Regions from separate parts of the Blautia sp. MSK18_10 genome, predicted to be linked through region 1. Evidence: riboswitches for the same ligand, from Rfam matches in the RefSeq annotation. Region 1 holds a riboswitch; the other holds the start of a gene.
The links. Region 1 has a riboswitch for cobalamin ahead of nikB (nickel ABC transporter permease). Riboswitches for the same ligand answer to the same signal wherever they lie in the genome.

Region 1 (6,067 bases):
AAAAAATCTGTACTGGAATCAGGAATGTTCAGTCAGTATGATATACCTAAGATATTGGCTGCTCTGGCAGTGGCTTTGATTTTGGGAAGTGTGATTTATCTGGTTTATCAGAAATTTTATGTTGGAGTTATTTTCTCCAGAAGTTTTGCAGTTACACTTGTGGGAATGACAGTGCTTACCTGTATGGTAACACTTGCAATCAGCAGCAATATTGTGATTTCTCTTGGTATGGTTGGTGCATTGTCTATTGTACGTTTTCGTACAGCAATTAAAGATCCGATGGATCTTCTGTATCTGTTCTGGGCAATCACATCGGGGATTACAGCCGGTGCAGGTATGTATGCATTAACTCTGTTGACAGCTGTGATTATCATTCTGATGATCACCCTGTTTTATCACAAACAACAAAATGGAAGAATTTATATTGCAGTGATTCATTATCAGGGAACTCAGGCGGGAGATGAAATTATCCGCTGTTTTGGAAAAAGAAAATATTTCGTAAAATCAAAAACTATGCGCAATGAAAAAACAGAAATGGCAGTTGAAATATATTGCAGACAGAATGATATGGAGTTTATGGAAAAAATCCGGGATATCGGTGGAGTGGAAGATGTTACATTGATTCAGTATAATGGAGAATATCATGGCTAAAAGTCAGAAACGATATCTGGTTCTGTTGGGTTTTGGACTTTTAGTTATTATAGCAGCAGGAGTATGGATGGTATTTGGAAGAAAAACTCAGATATATGAAAAAACAGAAGAAATTTTTGGAAATCCATTAATGGGATATGCACCTTGTGCCTGGGAAGAAACAATAGGAGAGGATATATCTTTACTGTATATGGATATTACCTGGGCTGAACTGGAACCGGAGGAAGGAAAATATGACTGGGAGAAAATCGAAAGAGAAAATCAGACTGACAGATGGAGAGAAGAAGGGAAACACCTGGTACTGAGGTTTGTGTGTGATATTCCCGGGGAGGAAAAGCATATGGACATTCCACAATGGCTATATGACAAAACTGATCATGCGGGAACCTGGTATGATATGGAGTATGGAAAGGGATATGCTCCTGATTATAATAATGAACAGATGATACAATATCACAAAAGGGCAGTTAATGCACTTGGAGAGCATTTTGGCAGAGATGGACTGGTCAGTTATATCGAACTTGGAAGTCTGGGGCACTGGGGAGAATGGCATGTAAATATTTCCGCAGGAATACAGAGTCTGCCAGAAGAATCTGTAAGAGAACGTTATATGATTCCATGGACAGAGGCCTTCCCTGATTCCATGATACTGATGAGAAGACCTTTTAGTGAGGGAGAACATTATGGAACAGGTCTCTACAACGATATGACCGGACAGCCAGAGAGCACAGAGGAATGGTTTCGTTGGATTAATGAAGGCGGTGAGTTTGACCAGACTCATGAGAAAAAAGGGTTATCCGCAATGAAAGATTTCTGGAAAAAGTTTCCTTCCGGAGGTGAGTTTACAAGTTCAATTACAATGAAAGAGTTGCTTGACACAAATCTGGATCAGACAATAAATCTGATAAAGAAAGCACATACTACTTTTCTTGGACCGAAAGTAGCGGATAAAACTTATGAAAACGGTTATAGGAAAGTTTTAGGAAGCATGGGATATCGTTTGTGGATTTCGCAAGCAAGCCTTATTCAGATGCCGGGGTATGTCAGCCTGAATCTTAAATGGAAGAATGATGGAGTTGCAGCATTTTATGAAGACTGGCCTGTATGGGTTCTGGTAGAAGATGAGGATGGAAATAGTCTTGAAAAAGAAGCGGTTGACATTTCGTTAAAATCACTTCTGCCGGAAGAAACTTTACAGACAAAAACAAGAATGCAGGTAAAAAAGATGATCTCACTGGCCGGAAAGAAATATAAGATCAGTATAGGTATTGAAGATCCGATGACTGGGAAATTAGCTGTTCGACTTTCAATGAAGGGAACTTATAACGAAGGGAAAAATTATCTTTTTAGCAAATAATATTGAAGAATAAAAATGATTCGTTTATCTGTTACAGTAAAAGGAATAAAAAAATCGGATTGTATGTTTTTGAATACAATCTGATTTTTTTTGCTAATTACTGGACAAAGTAAAAAAAACTATTCTATAATATTATAGTAAAAATTAAATAACATTTATTGGTTTTGAACCAGTCGTTGTAAGTTCCGCAAGGATTAATAGAGAAACCGGTGTAAGTCCGGTACGATCCCGTCACTGTAAGAGGGAGCTTCGGAATGAAAAATGTCACTGGACCATGTGATTTTAAAGTTGGTCCGGGAAGGCGATTTCGAAGTGATGAACTTAAGTCAGGAGAACTGCTTGCAATTGGGATAGGAATGATTCTTACGGTAGATAGGAAGCATAATTTTTTCATGTCATTTTGTGTCCGTATGTATGATGTTTTCATATTGCGGGCTATTTTTTTGCCTGAAAATTAACCCCTATGGGGGGATTCCCCATGTTACTGAGTAAAAGTAATCAGAAACATTTCCGGTATTGGTTTAATTCACGAAAGATGTAGGAAGGAGATTATTTTGACGAAAAAACAAATCGGGAAAAGATTTCTGCAGATTCTGATCGTCCTGTTTGGTATCAGTTTTCTGACCTTTGGACTGACTTATCTGTCTCCTGGTGATCCGGCTGAGATCATGCTGACAGAGTGCGGTAATCTTCCCACACCAGAGCTTCTGGAACAGACAAGGCATGAGCTGGGACTTGACCAGCCCTTTCTTGTACAGTATGGAACCTGGCTGAAGGGTGTACTCACCGGAGATATGGGACAGTCCTATTCCTTTAAGATGCCGGTGGTACAGAAACTTGTATCCTGTTTCTGGCCAACCCTGAAGATGTCTCTGCTGGCACTGCTTATGATGATCGTGATTTCCATTCCGCTGGGAATCCTGGCAGCAGTGTATCAGAACAAATTCCCGGATTACTTTGTAAGAGGAATTACTTTTATCGGGGTATCCGTACCAAGCTTCTGGCTTGGCCTGATCTTACTGAGTATTTTCGGTGTACAGCTTCGCTGGGTGAATGTAGCAGGAGGAAGCACTGATTTCAAAGCGATGGTCCTGCCGGCACTTACGTTGGCTCTTGCCATGTCTGCAAAATATACCAGACAGGTAAGAAGTGCGGTTCTGGAGGAACTTCATCAGGATTATGTAACAGGTGCACGTATGAGAGGTATTAAGGAGCGTGTGATTTTATGGAGACATGTTCTTCCAAATGTAATGCTTCCGTTGGTAACTCTGCTTGGACTTTCCCTGGGAAGTCTTCTTGGCGGTACTGCAGTCGTTGAGATTATCTACAACTGGCCGGGTATGGGAAATATGGCAGTCAAAGCAATCTCCTGCCGTGATTATCCGTTGGTTCAGGGATATGTACTGTGGATCGCTATTCTGTATATGTGTATCAATCTGCTTGTGGATCTGTCCTATACTTATCTGGATCCAAGACTTAAGGAGGATAGATAATTGAAGTTAGCGAAAGTATTTAAAGAAAATAAGCAGTTTACCCTTTTTTCGATACTGGCGTTGGTCGTAGTCGGTGTGGCTGTGTTTGCCCCACAGATCGCACCCTACGACCCGCTGGATGCAGTGATGCTGGAATCACTTCAGGCTCCAAGTTCTGCACATCCCTTTGGGACAGATAAGCTGGGACGTGATCTGTTATCACGAGTTATTTTTGGAACCAGAACTTCTCTGATTATGACCTTATGTCTGGTGGCAGTTATCTTTGTGATCGGTACATTTCTTGGAGTGATCGCCGGATACTTCGGAGGAATCGTGGACGGTGTGATCATGCGTATCGCAGATATGATGATCTCTTTCCCCGGTCTGGTGCTTGCAATCGCAATCGCCGGTATGCTGGGACCAAACCTTGTGAATGCCGTTATCTCCATTGCAGCGGTAAGTTGGACCAAATATGCCCGTCTTGCACGAAGCATGGTACTGAGAGTAAAGAAGAACCTTTATATTGAAGCAGCAGTCGTAAACGGAACCAGGACATGGAAGATCCTGCTTGTACATGTTCTTCCGAACATGGTTACTCAGATGGTAGTAACTGCAGCAGCAGATATCGGAACCATGATGCTGGAACTGGCATCCTTATCCTTCCTTGGTTTTGGTGCTACAGCGCCGACACCGGAATGGGGACTGATGCTGAACGAGGGAAGAACTTACATGGCAAAAGCACCATGGCTGATGATCTACCCAGGTATCGCGATTGTAATCTGCGTAGTTATCTTCAACATGCTTGGTGACAGCATCCGTGACGTTCTTGACCCAAGACAGGAGTAAGAAAATATAAAATAAGAAAATAAAAACAAAGAGTTCTGCGGCTTCCGTACTGAACCGTGGACTTCACCACTTACCTAAATATTTCAGGAGGAATATATGAAGAATACATTATTTAAAAAAGTTTTAGCAGTAGCACTTGCATGTACAATGACATTTTCCATGGCAACCGTAACTCACGCAGCAGATGCAAAAGAGATCACAATCGGTGTAACAAGCTTTGCTGATACTCTGGAGCCTACAGAGCAGTACTTCAGCTGGGTTGTTTCCCGTTATGCTATCGGTGAGTGCCTTACCAAATTCGATGAAGAAGGTGAGATCGTTCCTTGTCTGGCAGAAAGCTGGGAGAACAGCGAAGACGGAAAAACATGGACATTCAAGATTCGTGAAGGCGTTAAATTCTCCAATGGTGATGATATGACACCGGAGATGGTAATGGCATCTATTCAGCGTACAGTTGACAAGAGTGACCGAGTACCGGAGTTCTTTGATCTGGACAGCATGGAAGTAGACGGACAGAACCTGATCTTCCACTTAAACAGAGCAAACGCAAACATGGCAGGAAGCCTTGCAGACCCATTATTCCTGATCGTAGATACAAACGTAGATGATTCTACATTTGCAATGGAAGGACCGATCTGTACAGGACCATATAAGGTAGAATCTTTCAGCCCTACAGATTCCTGTGTAGTTACAAAAAATGAGAATTACTGGGATGGAGAGGTGCCGCTGGATAAGGTTACACTGAAATGTGTAGATGATCAGACAACACGTTCCATGGCTCTTCAGACAGGCGAGATCGATATTGCTTATAACTTAAAGACAGAGAACCTTATTGAGTTTGAAGGAAATGACAATTATGAGATCCAGGAGCTTCAGTCCCTGCGTTCCACATATGCATTCATGAACCAGAGTGAAGGCCGTGCACTCTGCGATAAAGCGCTTCGTCAGGCACTTCTGCGCGGACTTGACAAACAGACATACTGTGACGTTCTTCTTGAGGGTGGAGCTACAGCAGGTAAAGCGCCGGTACCTCCCACACTTGACTTCGGATTTGATGATCTGAACGATGAGAACAGCTATGATCCGGAAGGTGCGAAAGCAATCCTTGAGGAAGCAGGATACAAAGATACAGACGGTGACGGATTCGTGGAAACACCGGACGGAGATCCTCTGACACTTGATTTCGTTATCTATACAAGCCGTGCAGAGCTTGGTGTTTACGCACAGGCAGCACAGGCCAGCCTGAAAGAGATTGGTATCAATGTAAACCTGAATACAGTAAGCTATGAAACACTTCTCGACATGAGAGATTCCGGTCAGTATGACCTTCTTATCTGGAACGTACTTGTAGCTAATACAGGAGATCCGGAGAACTATTTAAGAGAGAACTGGTACAGCAAATCTGCAAACAACACAGCAGGATACAACAATCCGGAAGTAGATGAACTTCTTGATGAGCTTGCAGGAACATTTGACGAAGAAGAAAGAAAAGACCTGATCATCAAGATCCAGCAGGATATCATGGATGATGCAGCAACTGTATTCTTCGGATATGAGACAACTTATCTGTTCTCCAACAAGAGAGTCACAGGCGTGAAGATGTATCCGATGGATTACTACTGGCTGACAAAAGACATCACACTTGCTGAGTAATTATATTCAGAGATATTAATTTCTGAATGAGACTGCACGGATTATGTCTGTTCATCGGGATATCAGAAAAGATGGACACAGATATAAT
Region 2 (6,067 bases), on a different contig from region 1:
TTGCTTTTTCCTATTATACGTTTCCCGCCAGAGTTACGCAAGTAAAAAGTCTAAATAGCCTCTTTCCTCAAAATATATCACGTTCTATAAAATTCCATCTTGATTAAATTGCAAAAAAATTGTAGACTATATATGCACACACATTATTAGTTTTTGTTAATTAAGACTGATTTGAGGTTTCCTCATAACGTCTCAATTATACACACACATTTTCTAAAAAGAGCAGCTGCATCATCCGATGCGCTGCTCTTTTAGTTCCACTGTTTATTTTGTAACTGTTCTCTGCCGTCGACGGCATTCTTTAATGATTTTAACTCTTACTTTTTCTTCTTCAGGAAATAAATAAGTAAAATTATGATAACAATAATCCCGATACCACTAATCCAGATTACAGGATTCTTCATTCCTGAATCTGCTTTTACATTCTTTCCTGATGTTTTCTGACTCTGCTTATCATCAGATTCCTTGTCTTCTGTCGAAGCAGGCGTCTCTGTTTCTTCCGGTGTTGGCGTTGCGTCTTCTGTAGGTGTTGCCTCCGGTGTCGGTGTTGCTTCTTCTGTAGGTGTTGCCTCCGGTGTCGGTGTCACTTTTTCTGTAGGTGTTACCTCTGGTGTTGGTGTGGCTTTCGGAGTTGGAGTTGCTTCCGGTGTTGGTGTAACAGCAGCCACCGGAACATTTCCTGATGTGCCTGTAGCCTCCGGTGCATCTGCGGATACATTTTCATTTACGTAATCTGTATCACGATCAAGATTCAGCCATCCCTGTGTCACACCATCTGTGTCTGTTTTCCCCCAGTTTGTTCCGTCTTCTCCCTGAACATACTGAAAAATATGTACAGTTGTCCCATCTGCGATTCCCTCTGTTTCTGAAACCTGATCAAATTTCTCTCCAGGTCCGTTATAAACCGATACGTTTCCATCGTTTCCATGAACCTTTACTTCGAAATCCACATCTTTGCCTCCGAAAGTACGATATTCCTCATTGGCAGCTTCTTCTCTGGAAGCCGGATCCAGATCATCCATAGGAACATATCCGTTCATTCCATGGTAATGTGTATATGCCCATTTTTTTTTGTCTGCTCCATTCTTCTCACCCAGAACGTGAATGGCAGTTCCATTTGGGATCTTGCTGTCATTCAGTTTAACACTCTGAGTGTCTGCTTCATCATAAATATCTACCCCGCCCTGTGTACTCTGTACGATCATATAATAATCTGTTACATAATCCGGATTCTGACCCTTTCCGTCATCCGCATAAACAGAAACCACTGTCAGAATAAAGCACAGTACCATTGCTATTACTGTTCCAAACCTTCTCTTCATAATCTCTTTCCTTCATTTCCTATTTTCTTTTTACAGCAGATGAACTTTTATATTTGCTGTATGTATTTCCATATGGCTCTTTAACATATGCTTTTACCGCATAATAGTATGATACACCTTTTTGTGCTTTTTTGTCCAGATAAGAAGAACTATTTCCATTGGAAATTTTCTTTATCAATTGATAGGAACCACCTTTTTTCTTTCTGTAAATATAATAGCCGTCACATTTTTTCTGAGGCTTCCACCGGATGCGGATTCCATTTTTCTCAGATTTCACAGAAGTAACCTTCTGCACTGCAGGTGCTGCTTTAATCACATCGCCGGTTTTATATTTACCTGAATATCTTTTTCCGGATGCTTCATAATATGCTTTTACTGTATAACGGTATGATGCATTAGCCGTAACCTTACTATCTTTATATTTTAATTCCGATGTCCCGACATCTGCAATTTGGGACCACTTCCCACCTGCTGCAGGTTTTCTGTACACATAATATCCTGTAGCTCCGGAAACTTTTTCCCATGAAATAAGGTTATATCCGGAATTATATGCCTTCACCTGAAATACCGGTGTATCCGGCACCCATGACTGATTCAGGGTCCTTGTATGTGCCTTGATCCTTGCCGTCCAGTTTTTCGTCTTTCCATCTGTCCACCTGGCCGTTTCCGATGCACCCTTATAGAATGTCTGCCCTGTTTCTATCCCCGCCGTACAGGTAAACCAGTTCCCATAACTGGACTTTGCTTCCACTCCAAAGCTGATTTTTTCAATCCCACTGTTTGTGATCACAACAGAATATCTGCTTCCCTGTTTCAAAACCACCTCTGGTACACTGATAGTCTGTACACCTGCGATTGGCTGTTCAAACTCATATGGAGCAGCATATGCAGCGGTCCCGCTTTCCGGGTCATATGGATCTGTCAGATCGGTGTATATCTGAATTTTGTAACAGGCATTGTCACTGTTTGTAACAAGATTAACCTCCCCCAGGACTTCTGCTTTTCCCTTTCCTGCAGTTGTCTCATAAACTGCTGCTACTGACTGTCCCGCCTGTATCGGAATCACTGAAAGTGCTGAAGAACCATCATAAAAATAATTATTCCTGTACTTTTGATCCGAAGCAGCCACTGCCTCTGCACTTACAAGTTTACTGATATTGGGATCCTGATAAGAAAGATAGTAATATCCTCCGTCTCCTTTCTTCTCCCCCCAACTGTTTTTGATGATCCACGCACCATCAGATGTTACATTGGAAACAGGAAGGAAATTATCCTTTGAATACGTATCATCCCATCCGACCACTGTCACAATATGATTAATTACAGTCGAATTTGATTTTCCAACAGGATAACAATATGCAGCTGTGTCCGGATTTACATAACTTTCCTTCATATAAAGCATAATGGATACTGCATGGTCATTCAGCAGCATTTCTTTCATACGTTCCTCACTGTATTTGGAAACAGATGCATTTTTCAGATATGCTGCAGAATTATAAGCCTTACTTTCCGGAATCTGTACAGTCAGATCATTCTGATGCGAAGAATCCGTAGGAAATGGTACATCGGCCTCTGTGGTCATTCCCGACCATGTACTGAGATAAATCGCCGCCAGGTGATCATTACCTCCTATCACGTGATAATTTCCCAGTACATAATTCTTATCATCAGGGGTATTTCCAAGAGGATCATTCTGTCTGTTGGAGAAAAAATATGATAAATGTTCTTCTGACAGATCGTAGGTTCCTTTGTTCTGTGCCAGAAGCGAAGTCTCCATGATTGCTGCCATACCAAAAGCCCAGCAGGTTCCAAATGGATTCTGATTCTTTACGGGCGTAACTAATCCTTCCTTTCTGGCATCATAGGAAGATGGAAATGCAGCCTCCCTGTTTCCATATGCAGCATAAACTGATGTCAGATTGCTCTCCACTTCAATTCCCGGATCCAAAGGTTTTAAATTTTTAAAGGGTTCCAGTTCTTCCTTTCTTTCCTCTTCTGTCAACGGACGGCCCTTAATATACCTGATTCCGTCTGTACCCTCTTCTGAGTTTTCTCCATCCTGAAACTCCTGTTTTGCATCATCGCTTCCGAACAATTCTGCATCCGATCCCGTATCTGTTCCAAATTCATCTGCCTGTGAACTTTGAAATTCTTTCAGATCTGATGTATTTTCTTCTGTCTCCCTGTTGACTCCGGATCCAAACATTTCCTGACCCGCAGCTGGTACCGATGTATAAACCATTGCATAAGCCAGAAAAACTGACAATGCGCGTATCGCTGTATTTCTTTTTTTCATGTAGTAGTTAACTCCTTTACATAAATATAATATCATTATATCAGCATCTTTTTTGTTTTTCAACCATGATCAATGACAAAAACCGTCGGAAAACAGTGAATTTTCCCTGTTTTCCGACGGCTCTATGTAGAAATGCAGAGCTCTGCCGACAAGAAAATGTCGCCAGGAAAAGACGTCAAATGCCTGTGATGCATTTTCTTCTGTGCATGTGAAAAGTGTGGAAAATGTGTGTGAAATGCTTTATATACTAACTCAGAACAGACTTGAAAATCTTACAGACTCTTCTCTTTTGCTATCCTTATTCTAGCAGAACAAGCATTGTATTACAATGAAAATCGTTCTTTCTTATTTGTGCTAATCTGACACATTGTTACTGTTCACTCCGTTCTAAGCAGCAACGCATTCTCCTCTTATTTGCTGATACTTTCCTTTGCTCTTTTCATCATATCAGCCAGTTCCTGGTATTTTCCTGTGACATATCCATAGTTTTTTCGCTTATGCGGAAGCATACAGTTTGTGCAGTCTTTAATTCCCTTTTCCGTATACCGGAAATTCCCACCGCATTTCTCACCCAAGGCATATAGCGGGCAATAACAGAACAGACAGTTAAAATCATCCGGATCTGCATTCTTATGACACGGAAAAAATTCACATTTCTTATGGCTGAAATAAGAATATTCTTTCCCTTCCCAATAAGGTTTCTCCATTGCTACCTCTCCTCTCCTGTTGCAAGTTTTTATCTTTCCAGAATAATTCCGTTTTCTCAGTCTCCATCAATCCCACCCATCAGAGGACAGAGGACGAAATAAAAAAAATACTCTAATAAATTATCAATTTCTCTTCACATAACAAAGCATTGAAAATTCATTACAGTATTTTTCACAGATCATACATTTAAAATTAATAAGAGGGAGCGATGCTACCCCGGGGTAGAAAAAAATCCGTTCATGAGTGCGCGGAGGGAACGAATAAATCCGAAGTAGTATCGCCTGCCATTTAATCATGTATAATTCATAAAGAACAGGCGCATTCCATAAAAAATGTCTGCCTTCAGATAAAAGCAGACAACACTCCGAAGCTGCGGATTCAACGGAGTTGGTTGTTACACTTTACACGGAAGTTTAACCTCGCCATACCAAGCAGGTTTCCTGGCTCCAGGCTCATCGCTCCTCTCTCCTTCTCATGCTATGGCACAATGGACATTCTGAGATTTGCTCCTCTGTTACAGTGACCGGATCGCTCAGGTTTCTCACCTGATTCCCTCTTTCTGTACTGCTCTTTCTCACAGTATCAGCACTTAATATGTTCTGTATGGAATTATACTGTCATTATAATAACACCCTGCAACAAGCTTGTCAACTATTTATCAATATATTTTCCAAATTATTATTGTTCATTCGTTACTGTTCACACACCACTATTCCGCGAGGTGTTTTGGCATGAATATTCCACACCTTCCGGCAGCGGATCCCATTCATTCAGACCAAGACTCTGTCTGAATTTTGCTTCTTCCAGACTCAGCTTTGGAACATCCTCATTCAAAAACGCTCTCAGCTCATCAATCCCCTCTCCGGTCACATTGTTTACCAGAAAAATTCTTTCACATCCTGCATTCAGCATCCACTGACGCACCATTGGAACATTCGCATAAGGAGAATCTATTTTCGTAATGATTCCTATCAGTGGTCTCAGAATAAATGCATTACTGCCATAGCCAAACAAACTGAAAGGTTCATCTGCTGACTGTACCATTGCCACCACATCTGCTTCAAAAGAAAAACAGGCCAGCCCTACGCTGAAATGCTTGGACTCTGCATACTCTCCCGGAGAATCAATGGTATCATCATCCGTATTCGTATACTGCGTTTTTACATAATGAAGTTTTTCGCCTTTTAATGCCTGCGTTAATGAAGTCTTACCTGCTTCACTTCTGCCCATCAGAAATATTTTCTTCATATTTAATGTCTGTCCCTTTCACTTCTCTCAGCTATTCCGGCAGTTACATAAGCACCATCGGTACAGAATAACTGACTTTTCGTATGTTTTAACTTTTGTGAACTGCACAAGTCTTAAAGCCAAGCACCTCTCTAAAAAATTTCACCACTTCTTCCACTGCAGTCTGAACTTCCGTCAGACCTCCCGTAAGGATCAATGATCCGCTGAAGCGATCCATGAAACCAATCTCCACATTTGCACTTTTCACTGCAATATCAGCAGCTACAACCACTGCTTCCCATGGGGTAAAACGAATCATTCCAATTGCTTCTCCTGTGTGGTCTTCTCCCTCATGGACTCCAATATGCAGACCAAGATTCTGATAAATACAGCTCTGTGAAGGATTGATCACATGCGCCAGGCACACTTCCTTTCCCGGAACCCTTACCCTGGTCATACGCAGCTTTTTTCCCTTTAATTTCTCATAATCCTGGTTATAAAGCTTTTCCAGTAA

Region 2: it holds a riboswitch for cobalamin, as region 1 does, so the genes downstream of both, LI074_RS07205 (cysteine-rich small domain-containing protein) here and nikB (nickel ABC transporter permease) in region 1, are expected to answer to the same signal.

The regions. Positions count from the first base shown of each region.
Region 1 covers NZ_JAJCGT010000043.1:8,465-14,531, reverse strand. The annotation lists gene LI074_RS14315 (DUF4956 domain-containing protein) at 1-651, shown strand, start outside; gene LI074_RS14310 (DUF4832 domain-containing protein) at 644-2,008, shown strand; cobalamin riboswitch at 2,172-2,365, shown strand; gene nikB (nickel ABC transporter permease) at 2,563-3,501, shown strand; gene nikC (nickel transporter permease) at 3,502-4,326, shown strand; gene LI074_RS14295 (ABC transporter substrate-binding protein) at 4,423-5,979, shown strand.
Region 2 covers NZ_JAJCGT010000012.1:53,848-59,914, forward strand. The annotation lists gene LI074_RS07195 (hypothetical protein) at 318-1,322, opposite strand; gene LI074_RS07200 (C1 family peptidase) at 1,342-3,618, opposite strand; gene LI074_RS07205 (cysteine-rich small domain-containing protein) at 4,029-4,325, opposite strand; cobalamin riboswitch at 4,740-4,934, opposite strand; gene LI074_RS07210 (EutP/PduV family microcompartment system protein) at 5,026-5,574, opposite strand; gene LI074_RS07215 (BMC domain-containing protein) at 5,663-6,067, opposite strand, start outside.